2 regions of the Burkholderia sp. YHN3-13 genome follow, and region 2 is predicted to be linked to the other one. Evidence: predicted binding sites of a transcription regulator. Region 2 holds the regulator's gene; the other holds the start of a gene.
What was found. The regulator FliA, encoded in region 2, starts transcription of late flagellar genes. The targets are predictions, from matches to a motif close to CTAAAGTTTNNNNNNNNNNNGCCGNTA.
Positions count from the first base shown of each region.

Region 1 (8,191 bases), on a different contig from region 2:
CTGTTAATCCGTAGGTCCCTGGTTCGAGCCCAGGTCGGGGAGCCAAACAATGAAAGGCCCGTCATTCGACGGGCCTTTTGTTTTTCCGGCCACCCTTCCGCGTTTCCGCCGTTCATCGCCCCGTCGCGCGCATGCTAGAGTCTCTGTCCCGCATTCGCATCCGGTTCCGTCGATGAAGCATCGTCTCCTGCGCTCCGCCCCGTTCGCCCTCCTGTTCTCCGCCTTCGCCGCGGCACCGCTCGCGCACGCGGAGGAAGTCGGCAGCGTCAACACCCATTTCCGCGTCACGGGCTCCGACCGCGTGGTCGTCGAAGCGTATGACGATCCGGTCGTGAACGGCGTGACCTGCTACGTATCGCGCGCCCGCACCGGCGGGATCAAGGGCACGCTCGGCGTGGCCGAGGATCCGAGCGAGGCGTCGATCGCCTGCCGGCAGGTCGGGCCGATCAGCTTCAAGGAGCCGCTCAAGCAGCAGACCGACGTGTTCAGCGAACGCATGTCGTTCATCTTCAAGACGCTGCACGTCGTGCGCGTGGTCGACCAGAAGCGCAACACGATCGTCTACCTGACCTACAGCGACCGGATCGTCAGCGGCAGCCCGAAGAATGCCGTCACCGCGGTGCCGATGCCGGTCGGCACGACGATTCCGGTCAAGTAACGCGCACACCGGCCGGGCGCGCGAGCGATACACTGTCGTGTCCGACCGCTCCCGCGCCCGATCATGTCCGCCACCCGCCTTCCCGACGCCGCACGCTACTGGCGCACGCCGCTGCTGCCGGACGCGGATCTCCTCACGGCGACCTATCGCGACCACGCGTTCGCGCCGCACTGGCACGACGCGTACACGATCCCCGTGATTCTCGAAGGCGCGGAACGCTTCACCTATCGCGGCAACGGCTATGTCGCCGAAACGGGCACCGTGCCCGTGATCAATCCCGGCGAAGTGCATACGGGTTCGCGCGCAACCGACGAAGGCTGGTGCTATCGCGTCAGCTACCTGCCGGTCGAATTCGTCCACGGACTCGCGAGCGCGATCGCCGGCCGCCCGCAGGATGCGCCGTGGTTTGCCTCCGACGTGATTCGCGACGCCGATCTCGCCGCCCGGCTCACGCTCGCGCACCGGATGATGGAAGCTGGCAGCGAGCGCGCGCTGTCGTCGCATGCGCACGGGCAGCCGGCCGGCGATCCGGCAGCCGACGCACCGCGCATCTACGATCCGCTCGCCGCCGAAACGGCGATGCTCGACGCACTGTCGACGCTGATCGTGCGCCATGCCGACGCGCGGCCGCGACCGGCGCCGCTCGCGGCCGACGAACCGCGCGTCGACGCGATGCGCGAGCGGCTCGCGGCCGATCTCATGTGCACGGTGACGCTCGATGACGTCGCGCAGGCAGCCGGCCTGTCGCCGTTCCACGCGGCACGCCTGTTCACGCGCACCACCGGCATGCCGCCGCATGCGTGGCGCAACCAGTTGCGGCTGCAGCGCGCGCTGGCGCCGCTGCGCGCGGGCGTGCCCGTCGCCGACGTCGCGGCGGCCAGCGGCTTCGTCGACCAGAGCCACTTCACGCGACACTTCAAACGGATGTTCGGGGTTCCGCCCGGGCGCTGGCAGGCGAGCTGACGCGGCCGCCCACGCATTCGCGAGCGCAAGAACATACAAGCCGGCCCGCCACCGGCCCGCTATCCTCCCGTTCATGGAGGAGCCCCTTTGAACCCGACACCCGCCTCGCCCCCTCGCCGCCCGCTCAACGAATGGCTCGACGGCGCGCGCGACACGATTCCGATGATGATCGGCGCAGCACCGTTCGGCGTGATTTTCGGCACGCTCGTCGGCGGCGGCCCGCTCGCCGCATGGCACGGCGCACTGATGTCGCTCGCCGTGTTCGCGGGCTCCGCGCAATTCATCGCGCTCGGCCTGATCGCGGGCAGCGCGAGCTTCGTCGTCGTGCTCGCGACCACGCTGATCGTGAACCTGCGCCACCTGCTGTACAGCGCGACGCTCGCGCCCTACGTCGCACACCTGCCGTTGCGCTGGCGTGCCACGCTCGGCGCGTTGATGACCGACGAGGTGTTCGCGGTCGCCCATGCGCACTACCGGCACTTCGCGCCCGGCACGGTTGGCCCCCACTACTTTTTCGGCTCCGGGCTTGCGATGTACCTGAACTGGCAGGTCTGGACGCTCGCGGGCATCGGCTTCGGCGCGGCGTTCCCGGGCCTGCAGTCGCTCGGACTCGATTTCGCGATGGCGGCGACCTTCATCGCGATCGTGGTCCCGCAGCTCGGCACGTTGCGCTATTTCGCGGCGGCCACGACGGCCGGCACGCTCGCCTGCTTCTGGCAGGGCTGGCCGTACAAGCTCGGGCTGCTCGGCGCGGTCGCCGCCGGCGTCGCGATCGGCGTCACGCTCACGTTGCTGCACGAACGCAGGCGCACCGGCTCGCGCACGGAGGCGACATCGTGAGCTACGCGCTGCTGATCCTCGGAATGGCCGTCATCACCTACGCGATCCGCTCGACGCTGTTCCTGTTCGGCGAGCGGCTGACCTTCCCGCCGCTCGTGCGGACCGCGCTCGGCTTCGTGCCCGTGACCGTGCTGACGGCGATCATCGTGCCGATGACCGTCTCGCCGCACGGCGGCCCGGCCGAGCTGACCTGGCGCAATCCGCAGCTCGTCGGCGCGCTCGCCGCCGTGCTCGTGTCGGCGGCAACCCGCCGCCCGCTCGTGACGATCGCCGCGGGGCTCGCGGCGTTCTTCTTCTGGCAAGGGGTCGTGATCCCGCACTGGCTGCCCGCCTGAGCGGACGCTCTACCGCGCACGCTCAAGTTTCCGCCCGGCGCGCCGATATAGGGGATGAAGACCCGCCACCGGCCTCGGCGCGCACCGGTCAGTCGACGCTGCGCCCGCCCCGGTGCGCCGTGCCGGCCGTCGGCTTGCGCGGGCCGCCATCGAGACGATTCATGGGCCAGATCACCCTTTCCCTCAAGGACGACACGCTCGAGTCCCTGCGCAAGGACTACGACGCGTTCGTCCGCGTGTCGCTGAAACTCGACCCGCAGTTCGCGACACCGTCGTTCGAGGATTTCCTGCACGCCAAGCTGCTCGACAACATGGTGCCGCTGACCGAACACGCGGTGCAGCGGATGCTGCAGGGCGGCCAGTACGCATGGGCCAAGCGCACGCTCGACAAGGAGTTTCCGGACGTCGTCGCGATCCTGATGCGACAGGCCGGCGAATTCGGCTTCGGCTTCGCGTCGCGCTCCGAATGGACCCCCGACGAACTCGCGAAAGCGTGCCGCGACTGGGCGAAGGCGATCGTCGCCGAAGCGCAGGGCGACCCGTCGCTGATCGATCCGCTCGCGTCGCAGATCAAGGGCGCGGCGCAGGACATCCAGGCGCTCGAGGAGCTGATGCAGACGCCTGCGTGGCGGCTCGCCGAATCGTTGCGCCAGCGCATCTACGAGGCCAAGCTCGCGTGCGAGATGAGCGTCGGCAGCACCGCGCGCGACAAGCTCGGCGAACTGCGCGGGCTGCTGCGGCTGGGCCTTGCGCACGGCTCGTTCCAGAAGCAGGAAGCGCAGCAGATCATGGAATACCTGCGGCTGCTGAAGCCGGAGATCTTCGTCGAGGAACCGTACGACGTCTTCGCACGGCTCGCCGCGTGGCTGCGCAGCGTGTTCACGCCGGCCGCCGTGCGACCGTCGCAGGGACAACCGGGACAAGGGCAAGGACAGCGCCGGCCATGACCGCGCACCCATCCCGCTGACAGCATGAACCCATGAAAACGGCCCGGCTCGCATGACGCGAACCGGGCCGTCGGACCGCTGCCGGCGCGACGCCCAGGGGGCGAGCGTCCCGCGGCGCCGGGCGTCGCTTACTGCGTGGCGCCCTGGGCCGATGCACCGCCTTGCGCGCCGACCGACGCGCCGCCTTCGGTCGCTTCGCCGGCTTTCGCCTTGGCGGCGCCGACATGGCCCTTGGCCGACTTCGCGGCATGCTTCGTGTGCTTCTTGGCCGAATGGACGGCCGACGACGCGGTATCCTTCGCGCCGTCGGCTGCCGCGCCGACCGCATCGGTTGCGCCGCCGACCGCGTTGCCCGACGCGTTCGCGCCGGCGCTGCCCTGTACGCCTGCGCCGACACCTGCGGCCGGCGTCTGTGCCTGCACGCCGGCACCGGCTGCACCCTGCGCCGCCGTCCCCGTCTGGGCAAATGCGGCCGAAGTGGCGAACGCCGTCAGCGCGGCACCGATCAGCATCGTACGAATCTTGGACATGGCAATTCTCCTCGAGAAGTTGTGAGCCCGGACCGCTGCGATGCGGTCCGTCGCGTCCCCGCCGCAACACGCAGCAGGTACGACAAAAGACCCGCGGCGCGCCCGGCCGGTTCTCGAATCTCTCAGACTGTTACCCACCGTTTCATTTGCTGACGAATCGCTCACAGTCCTTAACAACTGCGGGCCGTGGCGGCCCGCGCTCGCGCGTCGGCCCGCGGTGCCGTATGATGCGGAGCGTTTCCTCCCGCGCCTTGCGCACCTCCTTCGTCATGCCCAACCTGGATTTCACGCTGACCGGCGAATACGTCGAGCTGCACAACCTTCTCAAGATCACCGGCCTCGCGGACAGCGGCGGGAGCGCGAAAGTGATCGTCGCGTCCGGCGCGGTCAAAGTCGACGGCGCGGTCGAGCTGCGCAAGACCTGCAAGATCCGCGCGGGCCAGGTCGTGCTGCTCGGCGACACGCGCATCGCGGTGCGCGAGGCCTAGCACCCGCGGCGTTCCCCCTGTCCGCGACATGGCCATCGGCGCACGCGTTCGACACCGTACGAATAAAGCCGTAACCTAGCCGTCTCTCAAAATAAATACATACAGCGCGGGCCCGCACCCGCGCGAGCGCCCATTCCATGTCGCATTCCGGTCTTACGCGGACGGCCGCCGCGCCGCCGTCGCTATCCAGTCACGCCGCCGATACCGCGCGCCTCGCCGCGCCACTCGCGATCGCGCAACTTTCCCAGATGGCGATGAGCGTCACCGACACGGTGCTGCTCGGTTCGCTCGGCCCCGATTCGCTCGCGGCGGGCGGGCTCGGCGCGAACTTCTTCTTCGTCATCGTCACGATCCTGCAGGGCGTGCTGTCGTCGGTCAGCGTGAGCGTCGCGCACGCGCGCGGCGCGCAGGCCGAGGACCGCGTGCCGCACATCTACTGGACGGGCTTCGCGCTGTCGGTGCTGCTCGCGATCCCGGCGATCGTCGCGCTGTCGCTGTCCGAACCGATCCTGCTGATGTTCCACGAGCCGCCGCTGCTCGCGCATCACGTCGGCGAATACACGGGCATCCTGCGCTACGCGGCGCTCGGCAGCCTGATCGGCGTCGGGCTGATGCGGGCATTCCTGCCGGCGATCGGTGCCGCGCGGCGGCTGCTGTGGGTGTCGATCGGCGGCGTCGGCGTCAACGGCGTGCTGAACTACGGGCTGATCCACGGCGCGTTCGGGCTGCCGCGCCTCGGTTTTCTCGGCTCGGCCGTCGCGACGACGATCACGATCTGGCTCACCGCGCTCGCCCTGATCTGGCTGCTGCACGGCCGGCGGCGCTTCCGCCATTTCGTGACCGCGTCGCGCCCGAAGCTGCCCACGATGGGCGAACTGATCGGCATCGGCTGGCCCGTCGCGATCACGTACGGGGTCGAATCGACGCTGTTCCTCGCCACCGGCCTCACGGTCGGCGTGCTGGGCGCGACGTCGCTTGCCGCGCACCAGATCGCGCTGAACGTCGCGTCGGTGTCGTTCATGGTGCCGCTCGCGATCGGCCAGGCCGCCAACGTGCGCGTCGGCTACTGGGTCGGCGCGGGTTCGCCCGTCGCCGCGCGGCACGCGGGCTTCGTCGCACTCGCGCTCGGCGTCGCGTTCATGTCGCTGTCGGGCGTCGTGATGATCGTCGCGCCGCATACGATCGTCGGCCTGTACCTGAATCTCGACGACCCGGCCAACGCGGCCACGGTGTCGCTCGCCGCCTCGCTGCTCGGCATCGCCGCGGTGTTCCAGATCGTCGACGGCATGCAGACCGTCGCGTCGGGCGCGCTGCGCGGCCTGAAGGACACGCGCATCCCGATGCTCGCGGCGACCTTCGGCTACTGGGGCATCGGCTTCCCGACCGGCTACTGGTTCGCGTTCCACGCGGGCCTCGGCGCACGCGGCCTGTGGTGGGGGCTCGCCGCCGGCCTCGCGAGCGTCGCCGCGCTGATGGCATGGCGCTTTCATCTGAAAACCGCGTCGCTCGTCGCGACGCGGCACTGAGCGCGACACGACGCGAAATCGCGACCGGCGCTATGCTTGTCGGCTGAACACCTCGAGACGCCGCGCGAGCGGCGCGACTGCCTCACGATACGCCTGATGCCGCGCGACGACGCGCGGCCTTTCCCCTTTCCAGGAGGAGTGCATCATGAACGAAGCAGTTCGGATGGAACGCGACACGTTCGGCGAAATCGCCGTGCCGGCCGACCGACTTTGGGGCGCGCAAACCGAGCGCTCGCTGCAGAATTTCCGGATCTCGACCGAGAAGCAGTCGCCCGAGCTGATCCACGCGCTGGCGATCGTCAAGCGCGCCGCGGCGGCCGTGAACCAGTCGCTCGGCGTGCTCGCCGACGACAAGGCGCGCGCGATCATCGACGCGGCCGACGAGATCATCGCCGGCAAGCATCCGCGCGAATTCCCGCTCGCGGTGTGGCAGACGGGCTCCGGCACGCAGACCAACATGAACCTCAACGAGGTGATCGCGAATCGCGCGAGCGAGCTGCTGGGCGGCGAGCGCGGCGAAGCGCGCAAGGTCCATCCGAACGACGACGTGAATCGCGGCCAGTCGTCGAACGACGTGTTCCCGACCGCGATGCACATCGCGGCCGCGTACGCGATCGTCAATCATCTGCTGCCGGCGCTGCGCACGCTGCGCGCGACGCTCGACGCGAAGTCGAAGGCGTTCGCCGACATCGTGAAGATCGGCCGCACCCACCTGCAGGACGCGACGCCGCTCACGCTCGGCCAGGAGTTTTCCGGCTACGTCGCGCAACTCGACCAGGGCATCCGTCACGTCGAATCGGCGCTGCCGCACCTGTACGAGCTCGCGCTCGGCGGCACCGCGGTCGGCACCGGGCTGAACGCGCATCCGGAGTTCGCGGTGCGCGTCGCCGACGAGATCGGCCGGCTCGCGAAGCTGCCGTTCGTGACGGCGCCGAGCAAGTTCGAGGTGATGGCGGCCGCCGATGCGCTGGTCTTCGCGCACGGCGCGCTGAAAACGGTCGCGGCGGGCCTGATGAAGATCGCGAACGACGTGCGCTGGCTCGCGAGCGGGCCGCGCTGCGGGCTCGGCGAACTGTCGATTCCGGAAAACGAGCCGGGCAGCTCGATCATGCCGGGCAAGGTGAACCCGACGCAGTCGGAAGCCGTGACGATGCTGTGCTGCCAGGTGTTCGGCAATGACGTCGCGGTCAACGTCGGCGGCGCGAGCGGCAATTTCGAGCTGAACGTGTTCCGGCCGATGATCGCGCACAACGTGCTGCAGTCGGTGCGGCTGCTCGCCGACGGCGCGCAGAGCTTCAACGACCACTGCGCGGTGGGCATCGAACCGAACCGCGCGCGGATCGACCTGCTGCTGAACGAGTCGCTGATGCTCGTGACGGCGCTCAATCCGCACATCGGCTACGACAAGTCCGCGCAGATCGCGAAGAAGGCGCACAAGGAAGGCACGACGCTGAAGGCGGCCGCGCTGGCGCTCGGCTACCTGACCGAGGCGGAATTCGATGCGTGGGTGCGCCCCGAGCAGATGATCGGGACGCGCTAGGGGCAGGACGACGGGCGCGGCGCGTCGAGCGCGGCGCCCGCTGCGGTCAGACCGTGCCCTTCGCGACTTCTTCCGGTTTCATCTCGACGATCTTGTCGAGCGCGGCCCGTACGTCGGCCGCATATTTCGCGAGTACCTTCTGCTCGTCGGTCTCGGGCACGAACGGCGGCACCGGCACCGGGTTGCCGTTCTCGTCGACCGCGACGAACACGACGAGGCAGTCGGTCGTCTGGCGCAGCACGCCGCCCTTCGGGTCCCCCGCGTGCACGGACACATGGATGTGCATGCTGGTGCGGCCCGTCGCCACGACGCGCGCCTTCAGCTCGACCAGGTTGCCGACCAGGATCGGACGCTGGAATCGGAT
Region 1 is NZ_JBVVNQ010000010.1:24,345-32,535, reverse strand. Features, by position in the region: tRNA gene AC0KUR_RS21995 (tRNA-Asn) at 1-45, shown strand, start outside; gene AC0KUR_RS21990 (CreA family protein) at 173-658, shown strand; gene AC0KUR_RS21985 (AraC family transcriptional regulator) at 722-1,621, shown strand; gene AC0KUR_RS21980 (AzlC family ABC transporter permease) at 1,709-2,461, shown strand; gene AC0KUR_RS21975 (AzlD domain-containing protein) at 2,458-2,796, shown strand; gene AC0KUR_RS21970 (DUF4088 family protein) at 2,958-3,743, shown strand; gene AC0KUR_RS21965 (hypothetical protein) at 3,872-4,273, opposite strand; gene AC0KUR_RS21960 (RNA-binding S4 domain-containing protein) at 4,543-4,761, shown strand; gene norM (multidrug efflux MATE transporter NorM) at 4,899-6,287, shown strand; gene fumC (class II fumarate hydratase) at 6,433-7,827, shown strand; gene AC0KUR_RS21945 (acyl-CoA thioesterase) at 7,874-8,191, opposite strand, start outside.
Region 1: the regulator FliA is predicted to act here: its motif matches at 2,818-2,844, upstream of AC0KUR_RS21970 (DUF4088 family protein).

Region 2 (8,191 bases):
CCAGCCGCGTTCGCACCGGCTCGCCCGATTCTCCGAAATACCCCCCTTTCCCGGCTTTGCTCGACCGATCGGCGTTTGACGCCTGCATGAATAATCGGTGTCACTGGAAAGCGGCATTCCGCCGTACCCGACTGGAGGCCCCGTGGCAGACGAGAGCGATCTCGACAAGACCGAAGCCGCCACTCCCAGGCGCCGCGAGAAGGCGCGCGAGGAGGGGCAGGTCGCGCGTTCGCGCGAGCTGGCTTCGTTCGCGCTGCTCGCGGCCGGGTTCTACGGCGCATGGCTGCTCGCGGGCCCGTCGGGCGCGCATCTGCAGACGATGCTGCGCGGCGCGTTCACGTTCGATCGCGCGACCGCATTCGACACGAACCGGATGCTGTCGGCGGCCGGCAGCGCGAGCCTCGAGGGCCTCACCGCGCTGCTGCCGATCCTCGCGCTCACCGGTCTCGCCGCGCTGCTCGCGCCGATGGCGCTCGGCGGCTGGCTGATCTCGCAGAAGACGTTCGAGCTGAAGTTCGACCGCCTGAACCCGATCTCGGGCCTCGGCCGGATCTTCTCGATCCAGGGGCCGATCCAGCTCGGGATGTCGGTCGCGAAGACGATCGTCGTCGGCGGGATCGGCGGCGTCGCGATCTGGCGCAGCAAGGACGAACTGCTCGGCCTCGCGACGCAGCCGCTCGGCGTCGCGCTCCCCGACGCGCTGCACCTGGTCGCCGTGTGCTGCGGCACGACGGTCGCCGGGATGCTGGTGGTCGCCGCGCTCGATGTGCCTTACCAAATCTGGCAGTACAACAAGAAGTTGCGCATGACGAAGGAAGAAGTGAAGCGCGAGCATCGCGAGAACGAAGGCGATCCGCACGTGAAGGGGCGGATCCGCCAGCAGCAGCGCGCGATCGCGCGCCGCCGGATGATGGCGGCCGTGCCGAAGGCCGACGTGGTCGTCACGAACCCGACGCACTTCGCCGTCGCGCTGCAATACACGGACGGCGAGATGCGCGCGCCGAAGGTCGTCGCGAAGGGCGTGAACCTCGTCGCGGCGCGCATCCGCGAACTCGCGGCCGAACACAACGTGCCGTTGCTCGAGGCGCCGCCGCTCGCGCGTGCGCTGTATCACAACGTCGAACTCGAGCGCGAGATCCCCGGCTCGCTGTACTCGGCCGTCGCCGAGGTGCTCGCGTGGGTCTACCAGCTCAAGCGCTTCCGCTCGGAAGGCGGCGCGTTTCCGGCGGTGCCGGTCGATCTCGACGTGCCGGCCGAACTCGACAAGGGCACGTCGGTCGCCGCCGGCGACGAACGCGAGGAAGCCGAGGACACGCTCGGCCAGCAAGGAGCGTCGCAATGATCCGCCCCCACGCTCACCCGCGCGCGCCGTTCCCCGTAGCGGCTACCGCCCCTGACGCGGCCCGGCCGGAGGCAGCATGAGCACCCCGACCACCGGCCTGTTCGCCAAGCGCCAGAACCCGTTCGCCGGCACGAACCTGCGCGCGCTCGCGGGCCCGATCCTCATCTGCATGATCCTGGGGATGATGATCCTGCCGCTGCCGCCGATGCTGCTGGATCTGCTGTTCACGTTCAACATCGCGCTGTCGGTGATGGTGCTGCTCGTCAGCATGTACACGATGAAGCCGCTCGACTTCGCGGCGTTCCCGAGCGTGCTGCTGTTCTCGACGCTGCTGCGCCTGTCGCTGAACGTCGCGTCGACGCGCGTCGTGCTGCTCGAGGGCCACACCGGGCCGGACGCCGCCGGCCAGGTGATCGAGGCGTTCGGCCACTTCCTCGTCGGCGGCAATTTCGCGGTCGGCATCGTCGTGTTCGTGATCCTGATGATCATCAACTTCATGGTGATCACGAAGGGCGCGGGGCGGATCGCCGAAGTGTCCGCGCGCTTCACGCTCGACGCGATGCCCGGCAAGCAGATGGCGATCGACGCCGATCTGAACGCGGGCCTCATCAACGAGGAACAGGCGCGCAAGCGGCGTCTCGCCGTGTCGCAGGAAGCCGAGTTCTACGGGTCGATGGACGGCGCGTCGAAGTTCGTGCGCGGCGATGCGATCGCCGGCCTGATCATCATGGCGATCAACGTGATCGGCGGGCTGATCGTCGGGATGGTCCAGCACGACATGTCGTTCGCCGCGGCCGGCACGAACTACACGCTGCTGACGATCGGCGACGGCCTCGTCGCGCAGATCCCGTCGCTCGTGATCTCGACTGCAGCCGGCGTGATCGTGTCGCGTGTCGCGACCGACGAGGACATCGGCACGCAGATCACCGGCCAGCTGTTCACGAACCCGCGCGTGCTGACGATCACCGGCGTGATCATCGTGGTCATGGGGCTGATCCCGGGGATGCCGCACTTCGCGTTTCTCGCGCTCGGCGGCGGCGCGATCTGGCTGGCCCGCGCGCTGACCCGGCGCGCGGCGGCCCGCAAGGCGGCCGGCGACGTGACCGACATCGCGCCGCCCGCGGTGCTGCCGTCCGACAGCCACGAGGCAACCTGGGACGACGTGCAGCTGATCGATCCGCTCGGCCTCGAAGTCGGCTACCGGCTGATCCCGCTTGTCGACAAGGGCAGCGACGGCGAGCTGCTCAAGCGCATCAAGAGCATCCGCAAGAAATTCGCGCAGGAGATCGGCTTCCTGCCGCCGGTGATCCATATCCGCGACAACCTCGAGCTGCGGCCGAACGCGTACCGGATCGCGCTGAAGGGCGTCGAGATCGGCGTCGGCGAAGTGTTCCCGGGCCAGTGGCTCGCGATCAACCCGGGCCAGGTGACGGCCGCGCTGCCGGGCGCGGTCACGCAGGATCCCGCGTTCGGGCTGCCGGCCGTGTGGATCGACGTCGCGCTGCGCGAGCAGGCGCAGGTGTACGGCTACACGGTGGTCGACGCGAGCACGGTCGTCGCGACGCACCTGAACCATCTCGTCGTCCAGCACGCGGCCGAACTGCTCGGCCGCCAGGAAGTGCAGGCACTCATCGAGCGCACCGGCAAGGACGCGCCGTCGCTCGTCGAGGACCTCGTGCCGAAGACGATTTCGCTGACGACGCTGCAGAAGGTGCTGCAGAACCTGCTCGAGGAAGGCGTGCCGATCCGCGACATGCGCACGATCCTCGAGGCCGTGTCCGAACACGCGGGCCGCGGCGACGCGTACGAGATCACGGCCGCGGTGCGGCTCTCGCTCGGCCGCGCGATCACGCAGCAGTGGTATCCGGGCGCCGGCGAAATGCAGGTGATGGGCCTCGATGCGAATCTCGAGCGCGTGCTGTCGCAGGCGCTCGCCACCGGCGCGAACCCGGGCCTCGAACCCGGCCTCGCGCACAACCTTCTGACCGGCACGCAGCAAGCGATGCTGCGTCAACAGAATCTCGGGCTGCCGCCCGTGCTGCTCGTGCAGCACGCGCTGCGCGCGATGCTCGCGCGTTTCCTGCGCCGCAGCCTGCCGCAATTGAAAGTGCTGTCGTATGCCGAAGTGCCGGACACACGCACGATCAAGGTCGTTAACGTCATCGGGGGTTCCGCTTGAACATTCGCAAATTCACCGGCGCAACGAGCCGCGACGCACTTCGTCTCGTGCGCGAGGCGCTCGGCGCCGACGCGGTCGTGCTGTCGAACCGCACGCTCGATGACGGCAGCGTCGAAATCGTTGCACTCGCCGATTCGGACCTGGCCGCGGTGACGCCGCCGGCCGCCCGCTCGCGCCTCGCCACGCCGCGCCTGCCGGAATCCGTGCCGGCCGCCGCCGTGCCGGGCATCGTGTCGCGCCCGGGCGCGGTACCGGCGCGCCCGGTCATGAATCCTTATGCCGCCGGCGAAGGCGGGCTGCCGGACGTGTTCTCGTCCGTGTTCGGCGCGAGCGCCGACGCGGAGGAGCCGGACGCGCACGCGTCGGCGCTCGATGCGGATGCGCCGGCCGGCATGCCGCCGGCTGCGGCCTCGCCGCCGATCGCCACGCCCGCCGCCGGCATCGCCGCCGACACCCCGGCCGCCGGCGCGGCCGAACCCGCCCCCTGGCTGGTCGAGCACGCGAAGCGCCTGACGCAGCAGCGCGACGCGCTGATCGCACGCGCGCAGGCGCCGGCCACGCCGCCCGCGAGCGCACCCGCGCCGCAGGCCGCCGCGCGCGCGACGCCGCCCGACTGGGCGCGCGACATCGTGCGCGACGCCGAGCGCCGGATGCCGGCCGCCTCCCGCGCGCCCGACACGGGCGCCGCGCACGCGGCAAAGACGGCCGAGCGCACGCGCCTGTCCGCCGACACGGCCGCCGCGGTGGCCGACGCGGTGAAGTCGCGCATCGAGCGGATCGTCAACGACACGGTGATGCAGGAACTCGGCGAACTGCGCGGGATGATGGAAGAGCAGTTCGACAGCCTGAAGTGGCACGACCGCCAGCGTCGCAGCGCCGTGCACGGCGCGCTGACGAAGCACCTGTTCGCGGCCGGCTTCTCCGCGCAGCTCGTGCGGATGCTGGTCGACAACCTGCCGTCCGGCGACGGCACGCAGACCTTCGAACAGGCCGCCGAATGGGCGCAGTCGGTGCTCGCGTCGAATCTGCCGGTGCTCGACAGCGAGGACGCGCTGATGGAGCGCGGCGGCGTGTTCGCGCTGATGGGGCCGACGGGCGTCGGCAAGACGACCACCACCGCGAAGCTGGCCGCGCGCTGCGTGATGCGCTTCGGCGCGAGCAAGGTCGCGCTGCTGACCACCGACAGCTACCGGATCGGCGGCCACGAGCAGTTGCGCATCTTCGGCAAGATCCTCGGCGTGCCGGTGCACGCGGTGAAGGATGCGGGCGATCTCGCGCTCGCGCTGTCCGAGCTGCGCAACAAGCACATCGTGCTGATCGACACGATCGGCATGAGCCAGCGCGACCGCGCGGTGTCCGACCAGATCGCGATGCTGCACGGCGCGAACGCGCCGGTGCAGCGCCTGCTGCTGCTCAACGCGACGAGCCACGGCGACACGCTCAACGAAGTCGTGCAGGCATACCGCAGCGCGGGCGAGCATCCGCACGCGGCATCCTCCGATCTCGCCGGCTGCATCCTCACGAAACTCGACGAGGCGACCCACCTCGGCGGCGTGCTCGACACGGTGATCCGCTACAAGCTGCCGGTCCACTACGTGTCGACCGGCCAGAAGGTGCCGGAGAACCTGTACGTCGCCTCGACCAAATTCCTGCTGAAGAGCGCGTTCTGTGTGCCGCGCGACGGCTCCCCCTTCGTGCCGCAAGACGAGGACATGCCGACGCTGCTTTCCGCACTGACCGCACGTTCCACCGCCGAGCTGCACGAGGTGCGATTTGGATAAACGGATCATCGACCAGGCCGAAGGGCTGCGGCGCCTGCTGGCCGGGCGCGCGTCGCGCATCGTCGCGGTGACGGGCGGGCCGACGGGGGTGGGCTGCACGTCCGCCATCGTGAATCTGGCGACGGCGCTCGCGTCGCTCGGCAAGGACGTGCTCGTCGTCGACGAACGCGCCGACGTGCATTCGGCCAGCGCGACCCTGGCGGGCGCGTGGCTGCGCGACGGCGAACGCACGCGGGTGGCTGCCGGCTTCGGCCTGTGCGCGGCCGCGCGGCTCGCGCGTGCCGGCTACAGCGACGCGCAGTTGAGCGATTTCATCGACGGCCCGGCCGACATCGTGCTGGTCGACGCGCAGCTCGGCGCCGACGGTTCGTTCTCGGCGCTCGCCCGCGAGGCCCACGACGTGCTGGTCGTCACGCGGGTCGCCGCGCAGGCGATCACCGAGGCGTACGCATGCATGAAGCGGCTGCATTTCGCGCACGCGTTCGCGCAGTTCCGCGTGCTGACCAATCACGTCGGCAGCCACGCGGACGCGAAGACGGCCTTCGACAACCTCGCGGGCGTCGCGAGCCGCTACCTGACCGTGTCGATCGCCGACGCGGGCTGCGTGAGCGCCGATCCGCTCGTCGAGCATGCGCGCGAACTGATGCACGCGGTGGTCGATGCGTTCCCGTCGTCGCCGGCTGCGCGCGACTACCGGCAGATTGCCGCCGACCTGCTGTACTGGCCGATGCGCCCGCGGCCGGGCACGGGGCGCGCGGTCCACGCGGGCGGCAAGCCGTCGTATGAGGCCGGCGCGGCACACGCCGCGTGAGCGCCACCGGAAGGAGAGAGCCATGATGTACAACGCTCAAGGAAAGATGTCCCAGGCCGACGTGCTCGCGCAATATGCGCCGCTCGTGCGTCGCCTCGGGCTGCAGCTCGTCGCGAAGATGCCGGCGAGCGTCGACCTCGACGATCTGATCCAGGCCGGCATGATCGGCCTGATGGACGCGGCCGGCCGCTACAAGGAAGACCAGGGCGCGCAGTTCGAGACCTACGCGACGCAGCGCATCCGCGGCGCGATGCTCGACGAGCTGCGCAGCAACGACTGGCTGCCGCGCAGCCTGCGCAAGACGTCGCGCGAGGTCGAGCACGCGGTGCACCAGGTCGAGCAGCATCTCGGCCGCTCGGCGAGCGAGACCGAGATCGCCGAGCACCTGAAGATGCCGCTCGACGAATACCAGGGGATGCTGCAGGACCTGCACGGCAGCCAGCTCATCTACTACGAGGATTTCGACCGCGCGGCCGACGACGAGCCGTTTCTCGACCGCTATCGCGTCGATCACGCCGATCCGCTGTCGGCGCTGCTCGACGAGCACCTGCGCGAGGCGCTCGTCGAGGCGATCGAGCGGCTGCCGGAGCGCGAGAAGCTGCTGATGTCGCTGTACTACGAACGGGGTCTGAATCTGCGCGAGATCGGCGCGGTGCTCGAGGTGAGCGAGTCGCGCGTGTGCCAGCTGCACAGCCAGGCCGTCGCGCGCCTGCGCGCGCGGCTGCGCGAACAGGCCTGGGTCGGCGCGGAGTCCTGACCCTGTCAGGGCGGCCACGCGCGCCGACGCCGCGCGCTTGTGCCGTGCTTGCGTCGCCGTGCTCGCGCATTTTGCGCGCCGATTTGCTACAATCCCCTCCGTTTTCCGAGGAGCGTTGCGACGGACCGTCCGTGTCCGCCAGGCTCGGAAGGCTTCACCAAGCAGCCGTGCGGCGCGTTCAGCGATCGTCGCGCCGGCCCCGCTTCCTGAACGGCGCTCACGTCACCAATCTAGAACTTTTTTAGAAAGGAGGGCGTGATGAACGCCATTATCGATTCCAAGGCTTCCCACGATTACGTCGTCGCCGACATGGCACTGGCCGGCTGGGGCCGCAAGGAACTCAACGTCGCCGAGACCGAAATGCCGGGCCTCGTGCAGATCCGCGACGAATACAAGGCGCAGCAGCCGCTGAAGGGCGCGCGCATCGCCGGTTCGCTGCACATGACGATCCAGACGGGCGTGCTGATCGAGACGCTGAAGGCGCTCGGCGCGGACGTCCGCTGGGCCTCGTGCAACATCTTCTCGACGCAGGATCACGCCGCGGCCGCGATCGTCGAAGCCGGCACGCCGGTGTTCGCGTTCAAGGGCGAGTCGCTCGACGAATACTGGGAGTTCTCGCACCGCATCTTCGAATGGCCGAACGGCGAATTCGCGAACATGATCCTGGACGACGGCGGCGACGCAACGCTGCTGCTGATCCTCGGCGCGAAGGCCGAGAAGGACCGTTCGGTGATCGCGAAGCCGACCAACGAGGAAGAAGTCGCGTTGTACAAGTCGATCGCGAAGCACCTCGACATCGATGCGACCTGGTACTCGAAGCGCCTCGCGCACATCAAGGGCGTGACCGAGGAAACCACGACCGGCGTGCACCGCCTGTACCAGATGGAAAAGGACGGCCGCCTGCCGTTCCCGGCGTTCAACGTGAACGATTCGGTCACGAAGTCGAAGTTCGACAACCTGTACGGCTGCCGCGAATCGCTGGTCGACGGCATCAAGCGCGCGACCGACGTGATGATCGCGGGCAAGGTCGCGGTCGTCGCGGGCTACGGCGACGTGGGCAAGGGCTGCGCGCAGTCGCTGCGCGGCCTGGGCGCGACCGTGTGGGTCACCGAAATCGATCCGATCTGCGCGCTGCAGGCGGCGATGGAAGGCTACCGCGTCGTGACGATGGAATACGCGGCCGACAAGGCCGACATCTTCGTGACGGCGACCGGCAACTACCACGTGATCAACCACGATCACATGAAGGCGATGCGCCACAACGCGATCGTCTGCAACATCGGCCACTTCGACTCGGAAATCGACGTCGCGTCGACGCGCC
Region 2 is NZ_JBVVNQ010000018.1:78,490-86,680, forward strand. Features, by position in the region: gene flhB (flagellar biosynthesis protein FlhB) at 143-1,342, shown strand; gene flhA (flagellar biosynthesis protein FlhA) at 1,419-3,521, shown strand; gene flhF (flagellar biosynthesis protein FlhF) at 3,518-5,302, shown strand; gene AC0KUR_RS30235 (nucleotide-binding protein) at 5,295-6,113, shown strand; gene AC0KUR_RS30240 (RNA polymerase sigma factor FliA) at 6,136-6,870, shown strand; S-adenosyl-L-homocysteine riboswitch at 6,972-7,096, shown strand; gene ahcY (adenosylhomocysteinase) at 7,129-8,191, shown strand, end outside.